One region of the Streptomyces sp. NPDC048507 genome, then DNA from elsewhere that is predicted to be linked to it. Evidence: riboswitches for the same ligand, from Rfam matches in the RefSeq annotation. Region 1 holds a riboswitch; the other holds the start of a gene.
The links. Region 1 has a riboswitch for S-adenosylmethionine ahead of thrC (threonine synthase). Riboswitches for the same ligand answer to the same signal wherever they lie in the genome.

Region 1 (4,140 bases):
GCGCCCCGGCGAAGGCCCGGTTGTAGGCGGTGTACGCCTCCCAGTGGCGGCGGAACGCCGCGTCGAAGACCGGCTCGCGCGGGACGTCGTAGAGGTGGTGGTGGGTGAACCACAGCACCGAGTTGGCGATGCCGTTGTACGCGCCGTCGTAGGTCGCGGGATCGATGTCCAGCATCCGGACGCCGGGCTCGGAGGTCCCCCGGCGCACCGCCTCCCGGTCCGCGTCCGAGAGCGCGGCGCAGATCCAGAGGGCCTCCGGCTGCTTCGCGAGGGCCGCCGACAGGCCGGAGACGAGCCCGCCACCGCCGCGCCGGGCGCTGAGCGTGCCGTCGTCGGAGAGGGCGTACGAGAGCGGGCCGCGGTTCGCGGCGACGAGTACCTGAGAAGCCATGCCGCGAACCTAGCCCGGCCCGCCCCGGCTCAAACCGAGCCGTACGCCACATCTCCGGCCGCTCAGGCCACCCGGCTGCGCGCGTACTCGGCGATCGAGGCCATCGGCGGCCGCTCCTCGGTGTCCACCGGGTAGGTGCGCGGCACGAACCCGTCCGGCCCCCGCTCGAACTGCGTCAGCTCGGGGCGTACGAGGTGCGCGCGCGAGAGCCGCAGCTGGGCCGTGCGGTAGATCGCGGCGGCCATCCGGCCCAGCGCCCGCCCGTCCTGGTGCCGGTGCAGCCGGACCCCGACGTCGACCTGGGCCAGCGCGTCGAGGCCGACCGTGTGCAGCGCGTCCACCAGCAGGCCCAGCTCGACGCCGTAGCCGACGGGGAAGGGCAGCCGCTCCAGCAGCGAGCGCCGTACGGCGTACTCGCCGCCCAGCGGCTGGACGAACCCGGCCAGCTGCGGCCAGTTCAGGTTCAGCAGCGGGCGGGCCACCAGCTCGGTGACCCGACCGCCCTGGCCCGGGGCGTCGCCGAGCGGGCGGTCGTACATGGCCTTGACGAACTGCACCTGCGGATCGGTCAGCAGCGGCCCGACGATCCCGGAGACGAAGGACGCGGAGAAGTCCCGCAGGTCGGCGTCGACGAAGCAGACGACGTCGCCCGTCGTCGCGAGCAGCGAGCGCCACAGCACCTCGCCCTTGCCGGGCAGCGCCGGGATCCGCGGCAGGATCGCGTCCCGGTGCACGACCCGGGCGCCGGCCTCGGCGGCCACCTGCGCCGTACGGTCGACGGACCCGGAGTCGACCACGACCAGCTCGTCCACCAGGGGGGTCGCGAGGCCGTCGACGAGATCGCGCCGGATCACCTCGACGATCTGCCCGACCGTGGCCTCCTCGTCGAGCGCGGGCAGCACCACGCTGACCGTCGTCCCGGCCGCCCGTTTCCGGTCGAGCAGCTGGTCGAGCGGTCGGTCGGCGGCGGACCAGGAGCGGTCTGCCAGCCAGCGCTCCACCTCATCCAGCACTCTCAGCACTCCCTGCCTGTCGGCGTCACTCGTTGTTTTGGGGCGAAATGTGATCCATCTCGCCGTTCGGACGGCTGTCTCAACCACCCGGGCCTTCGGTTACAGTCTTGAACAACGCGAAGGACCACCGCATGCCGGGGGTCCCCGCGCACAAACGCACCGGCGCGCCATAGAGCGCGTGTGCCGGTGCCATACCGCTCATCCAGAGGGGCAGAGGGACACGGCCCGTTGAAGCCCCGGCAACCCTCCAGTCGGTTCTCGCGATGCGTTTTCGACGCACTCCCGCGAGGTCCCCGGCTCGGGAAGGTGCCAATTCCGTCTCATGGCGAAGTGCGCCATGGGGAAGATGAGGAGAAAGGGCCTCGCCGTCATGGCTGCACAGACTGTCGCCACTTCCGCCAACCTCGGATCCGTCGATCTCGGACCCGCCACCGGCCTTTCCTGCCGCGAGTGCGGAACCCGCTTCGAGCTCGGTCCCGTCTTCGCCTGCGTCGAGTGTTTCGGCCCGCTCGAAGTCGCCTACGACCTGCCGCTCGGCGACCCGGAGGCCCTGCGCGCGGCCATCGAGGCCGGTCCGGACAACATCTGGCGCTACGCACCGCTGCTGCCCGTCCCCGCGGACGTGGCCTCCAAGCCCAGCCTGAACCCCGGCTTCACCAAGCTCGTGGACGCGGCGAACCTGGCCAAGGAGCTGGGCGTCACCGGCAAGCTCTACGTCAAGGACGACTCGGGCAACCCGACGCACTCCTTCAAGGACCGCGTCGTGGCCATCGCCGTCGAGGCGGCCCGCGCCTTCGGCTTCACCACCCTCTCCTGCTCCTCCACCGGCAACCTGGCCGGCGCCGTCGGCGCCGCGGCCGCCCGCGCCGGTTTCCGCTCCTGCGTGTTCATCCCGCACGACCTGGAGCAGGGCAAGGTCGTCATGGCCGGTGTCTACGGTGGCGACCTGGTCGGCATCGAGGGCAACTACGACGACGTCAACCGCTTCTGCTCCGAGCTCATCGGCGACCCGCTGGGCGAGGGCTGGGGCTTCGTCAACGTCAACCTGCGCCCCTACTACGGCGAGGGCTCCAAGACCCTGGCGTACGAGATCTGCGAGCAGCTCGGCTGGCGGCTGCCCGACCAGATCGTCATCCCGATCGCGTCCGGCTCCCAGCTGACGAAGATCGACAAGGGTCTGCAGGAGCTGATCAAGCTCGGTCTGGTCGAGGACAAGCCGTACAAGATCTTCGGCGCCCAGGCCGAGGGCTGCTCCCCGGTGTCCACCGCCTTCAAGGCCGGGCACGACGTGGTCCGCCCGCAGAAGCCGGACACCATCGCCAAGTCCCTCGCCATCGGCAACCCGGCGGACGGCCCGTACGTCCTGGACATCGCGCGGCGCACCGGCGGCTACGTCGAGGACGTCGACGACACCCAGGTCGTCGAGGCCATCAAGGTCCTGGCGCAGACCGAGGGCATCTTCGCCGAGACCGCGGGCGGCGTGACCGTCGGCGTGACGAAGAAGCTCATCGAGAACGGGCAGCTCGACCCGTCGCTGACCACCGTGATCCTGAACACCGGTGACGGCCTCAAGACCCTGGAGGCGGTGGCCGCCGACAGCGGCCAGAGCGCCACCATCCGCCCCAGCCTGGACGCGTTCCGCGCCGCCGGCCTGGCCTGACCCTTCCCCCGCATCCCGGAAAGGCGGTAGCGCCATGAGCGTCAACGTCCGCATCCCCACCATCCTGCGCACCTACACCGGCGGCGTCGCCGAGGTCCCGGCCGAGGGCGCGACCCTGGCCGAGGTCATCGAGTCCCTGGAGCGCAGCCACCCCGGCATCGCCGCCCGGGTCCTGGACGACCAGGGCAAGCTGCGCCGCTTCGTGAACGTCTACGTCAACGACGACGACGTGCGCTTCGAGGGCGGCCTGGAGGCGGCGACGCCCGACGGCGCCGGCGTCTCGATCATCCCGGCCGTCGCGGGCGGCTGACGCTCCTGCCCCTCCGGGCGCCGGACGTAAAGTGAATTGCCCCCTCCGCTCATAAGCGGAGGGGGCAATTCTGCTTGATTGGGCGCGGTAAGGTTGGGGAAGTCCCCTCCGCCGTTCTTGCCCGCCGCATATGAACGGGGCCGGCGAGGGTTGACATTGAGTCAACATGGGTGCGCCCTTTGGGTCTTTGGCGAGGATTGCCGGGCCCGAGTTGCCCGGCAATATGCCAAATTTTCACTCTATTTCAATGTTTCCCGGTGTCCAGAATTCTCGTCGGAATGACCTGTCGCAGACAGCACCGGTGCGGATACATTCAGCCGCGGTCGAGGCGTTCCGGCGCAACTTCTGACCCGGGTCCGCGAAGTGCGGACCCGCGCAAGGGCCAGTAATAGGGGAGTTAGGCATGGCTCAGGGCACCGTCAAGTGGTTCAACGCGGAGAAGGGCTACGGCTTCATCGCGGTCGACGGTGGTGCGGATGTGTTCGTCCACTACAGCGCCATCCAGATGGACGGGTACCGCACCCTTGAAGAGGGTCAGCGGGTCGAGTTCGAGATCTCGCAGGGCCAGAAGGGTCCGCAGGCGGACATGGTCAAGCTCGCTGCCGGCTGAGTCCCCAGCGCGATCGACCACCGACGCACAGACACCACGAGGGGCCCACATCCCGGACACGGGATGCGGGCCCCTCGTGCGTTGTGCGGCCCCGCCGCACGGCCGGAAGCCGTCCCGGATCATCCGGAGCCGCTTGCACTCGCGGGGGTCGAGTGC
Region 2 (4,140 bases), on a different contig from region 1:
GAGCACCACATCCTGGACCGCCCGCGCAACGTGCCGACCCGTACGGCCTTCGGTGTCGCCTGGCTCACGTGGTACGTGATCCTGCTGATCGCCGGTGGCAACGACATGTTCGCGCAGTACTTCCACCTGTCGATCAACTCGATCACCTGGTTCGCGCGGATCGGCTTCTTCCTGGGCCCGGTCGTCGCCTTCGTGATCACCAAGCGGATCTGCCTCGGCCTCCAGCGCCGGGACCACGACAAGGTGCTGCACGGTCGCGAGACCGGCATCATCAAGCGCCTGCCGCACGGTGAGTTCGTCGAGGTCCACGAGCCGCTCTCGCAGGGCAAGCTGCACACCCTCACCTCGCACACGCAGTACGACCCGATCGAGATCGGCCCGACGGTCGACGAGAACGGTGTCGAGCGCAAGGTGAAGGCCACCGAGAAGCTGCGCGCGAAGCTCAGCAAGGGCTTCTACGGGGAGAACACCCACATCCCCAAGCCGACGGTGGAGGAGTACAAGGAGATCCAGAGCGGCCACGGCCACCACTGACCTCCGGTAGGACCCGTTAGAGGGATCGGTTCCGGCCAATCCCGGTGTTGCCACGGTGAGGGCCCCGTCCAGTGTCTGGACGGGGCTCTTTGCCGTCTCCGGGGCTGGATAGGCTGAGATCCTTCCCCATTCCACGTGGAACTTTTTCCGAGCAGCAGGAGCGGACCATGAACGTTGTGACCCCGGCAGGCGGCGACAGCGTGGCGGCCCGCGGCTGGCCGGGTCTCCTCGACGCCCTGCTCACCGGCCGCGACCTCGGGGCGGACGACACCGCCTGGGCCATGGACCGCGTCATGCGCGGCGAGGCCACGGACGCGCAGATCGCCGGTTTCATGGTGGCGCTGCGGGCCAAGGGGGAGACGGTCGCGGAGATCAACGGCATGGTGCGTGCCATGTACGATCACGCCAACCTGATCGAGGTGCCGGGCCGCACGGTGGACATCGTCGGCACGGGCGGGGACGGGGCGAAGACCGTCAACATCTCCACCATGTCGGCGCTCGTGGTGGCCGGTACCGGTGCCAAGGTGGTCAAGCACGGCAACCGGGCCGCCTCTTCGGCGAGCGGCTCCTCCGACGTCCTGGAGAAGCTCGGCGTCAACCTCAACCTCACCCCGGCCCGGGTGGCGGAGGTGGTCGAGGAGGCCGGCATCACCTTCTGCTTCGCGGTCAAGTTCCACCCCGCCCTGCGGCACGTGGCGGCCGCCCGCAAGGAGCTGGGCATCCGGACCACCTTCAACTTCCTCGGCCCGCTGACCAACCCGGCGCGGGTGCGCGCGCAGGCCACGGGCGTGGCCGACCCGCGGGTGGCGCCCATCGTCGCCGGGGTGCTCGCGGAGCGCGGCTCCTCGGCTCTGGTCTTCCGCGGCGACGACGGCATGGACGAGCTGACCACGACGGCGACCTCCCGGGTCTGGTGGGTCCGCGGGGGCAAGGTCACCGAGCTGGCCTTCGACCCGCGCGACGTCGGGATCCCGATCGTGGACGTCGCCGACCTGCGCGGCGAGGACCCCTCCTACAACGCGGACGTCGCCCGCCGGCTGCTGGCCGGTGAGAGCGGCCCCGTGCGCGACGCCGTCCTGCTGAACTCGGCGGCTGCCCTGGTGGCGCTGGACCCGGGCACCGGCTCGCTGGAGGAGCAGATCGCGGCGGGCATCGCCCGTGCGGCCGAGTCGATCGACTCGGGTTCGGCCCGGGCGGCGCTGGAGCGCTGGGTGGCCGCCAGCAACGCCTGACCCGCGACGGCCGGAGCGCCGTTCCCGCGAGACCCCGGTCCACATGGTGGACCGGGGTCTTGTGCGCGGGGGATCTTGTGGCAGGATGCTGACCAGGTCACGAGTGACAGCGTTTTGGCCCCGGCTCGCTGTCCGGCAACCCTCCTTCCGTGGCGGGGTGCCCCGGGTGATGACCAGGTCGTAGGCAGCGAGGTCTACGGCAAGCGCGGATCCCTCGATACCAGGGGTCCTGGGTCTTCGAGGAGCTTTTTCCGTGAGCAAGCGAATGCGATAGGGCGACTCCGCCCCTTCTTCACCCCTCGGAACAGGGTCGCCGCGGCGTACCCCCATGTCCTTCCGAGGCTCTCCCCGTACCCCTGTGGCCGGCCGCCGAGCCGTACCCGCGTACGGGCCGAACAACGAAGCCATTCAGCCCTGCCTGCCGGGAGACACCGCCATGTCCGCAACCCTGAACGCCACCGCCACCGCCGCCGACTCCGTTGCCGCCTGCGCCGACGCCGGCGTCGACCCCGCCTGTGCCGCGCCGCTGCCGGTCCTCGGCCGGGACGTCACCGTGCCGCTCGTGACCGGTGGCGAGGTCACCTACGCCGCCCTCGACTACGCGGCCAGCGCCCCGGCGCTCCAGCGGGTCTGGGACGACGTGGCCGCGTACGCCCCCTACTACGGCAGCGTGCACCGCGGGGCCGGGTACCTCTCCCAGCTGTCCACCGACCTGTTCGAGCAGAGCCGCGTCGCGGTCGCCGAGTTCCTGGACTGCCGCCCCGCCGACCAGGTGGTCTTCACCCGGTCGACCACCGACTCGCTGAACCTGCTGGCCGCCGTCCTCCCGGCCGGCTGCCAGGTCTTCGTCTTCGAGACCGAGCACCACGCCTCGCTGCTGCCCTGGGGCGACGCGCAGGTCACCTACCTGAACGCCCCCCGCACCCCGGACCAGGCCGTCGCGACGCTGGAGCGGGCGCTCGCCGACCGCGACCCCTACGGCCCGGCGCTGGTGTGCGTCACCGGGGCGTCCAACGTCACCGGCGAGCTGTGGCCGGTCAAGGAGCTGGCCGCCGCCGCGCACGCCCACGGCGCGCGGATCGTCCTGGACGCCGCCCAGCTGGCGCCGCACCACCCCGTGTCCGTCCAGGAGCTGGACGTCGACTGGATCGCCTTCTCCGGCCACAAGCTGTACGCCCCCTTCGGCTCGGGCGTGCTCGCCGGCCGCGCCGACTGGCTCCAGCAGGCCCCGCCCTACCTCGCGGGCGGCGGCGCCTCCCGTACGGTGGCCCGCCGCGAGGACGGCGGCGTCGACGTCGAGTGGCACACCACCGCCGCCCGCCACGAGGCCGGCTCCCCGAACGTCATCGGCGTCTACTCCATCGCCTCGGCCTGCCGGGCCCTGAAGGAGGCCGGGTTCGAGGGCCTCGTCGCCCGCGAGAACCACCTCATCGCGAAGGTCCGCGCGGGCCTGGCCGAGGTCCCGGCCGTCCGGGTCCTGTCCCTCTTCGGGGACGACGCCCCGCGCGTCGGCGTGATCTCCTTCGTGGTCGACGGCTGGAACAGCTCCCACTTCGCCGCGGCCCTGTCCGCCGAGTACGGCATCGGCGTCCGCGACGGCCTCTTCTGCGCCCATCCGCTGGTCCGCACCCTGCTCGGCAGCGAGCCGCAGGAGCCGGGCGAGTGCGGTGCGCCGGAGGCGGCGCCGGGGGAGCGCTCGCTCAACGCGATCCGCGTCAGCTTCGGCGCGGGCACCCCCGACGAGCACGTCGAGCGGTTCGTGCGCGCGGTGAAGGAGCTCGTCGCGGACGGCGCCAAGTGGCAGTACCGCACGGAAGAGGGCCGCTGCGTCCCGGCGGTCTGACACGCTGCGGTCATGACCTACTGGGACCCCCTGCCGACCGTCCGGGCGATCGTGGGCAAGCCGCTGCCCCAGTGGGACCCGCGCCGCGGCCCGGTGCGGCACGACTGGAGCGGTCCCGCCGGACGTGTACACCACCCGTGGGCCCGACGGGACTGGCGCAGCGTGCCGGGCCCGTTCTACGCGGCGGAGACGGACACCTGCTGGACGGGGCGCGGGTGCGCGCCCGCGCACGTGCTGTACGACGACGACGGCGACGGCCAGGAGTTCGTCTACCGCCAGCCCCGCTCGCCGCGGGAGGCGTACGAGCTGATCTGCGCGGGCGAGTGCGAGGTCTTCGGGGCCTACGGAGGAGACGGGGACGCGTACTGGACCCCGGAACTCGTCCGTGACTGGTGGCGGGACCGCCGGCGGGTGCGGGAGTGGGCCGTCCGCCTGGACCGGACCTGGTCGGTGTCGGCCCGCGCCGACGAGCGGGAGGCGGCGGGCGGGGCCCGCGCGTACGTGTCCCACATCGACGGCGAGCTGGAGGGG

Region 2: linked by a shared signal. The riboswitch ahead of ACGFXC_RS22050 (aminotransferase class V-fold PLP-dependent enzyme) and the one ahead of thrC (threonine synthase) in region 1 are both predicted to bind S-adenosylmethionine.

The regions. Positions count from the first base shown of each region.
Region 1 is NZ_JBICWZ010000013.1:77,127-81,266, reverse strand. Features, by position in the region: gene ACGFXC_RS29015 (trehalose-6-phosphate synthase) at 1-391, opposite strand, end outside; gene ACGFXC_RS29010 (glucosyl-3-phosphoglycerate synthase) at 454-1,404, opposite strand; SAM riboswitch class I at 1,600-1,757, shown strand; gene thrC (threonine synthase) at 1,775-3,064, shown strand; gene ACGFXC_RS29000 (MoaD/ThiS family protein) at 3,099-3,374, shown strand; gene ACGFXC_RS28995 (cold-shock protein) at 3,778-3,984, shown strand.
Region 2 is NZ_JBICWZ010000007.1:393,007-397,146, reverse strand. Features, by position in the region: gene ACGFXC_RS22060 (cytochrome bc complex cytochrome b subunit) at 1-534, shown strand, start outside; gene trpD (anthranilate phosphoribosyltransferase) at 702-1,766, shown strand; SAM riboswitch class IV at 1,862-1,978, shown strand; gene ACGFXC_RS22050 (aminotransferase class V-fold PLP-dependent enzyme) at 2,203-3,609, shown strand; gene ACGFXC_RS22045 (ferredoxin) at 3,622-4,140, shown strand, end outside.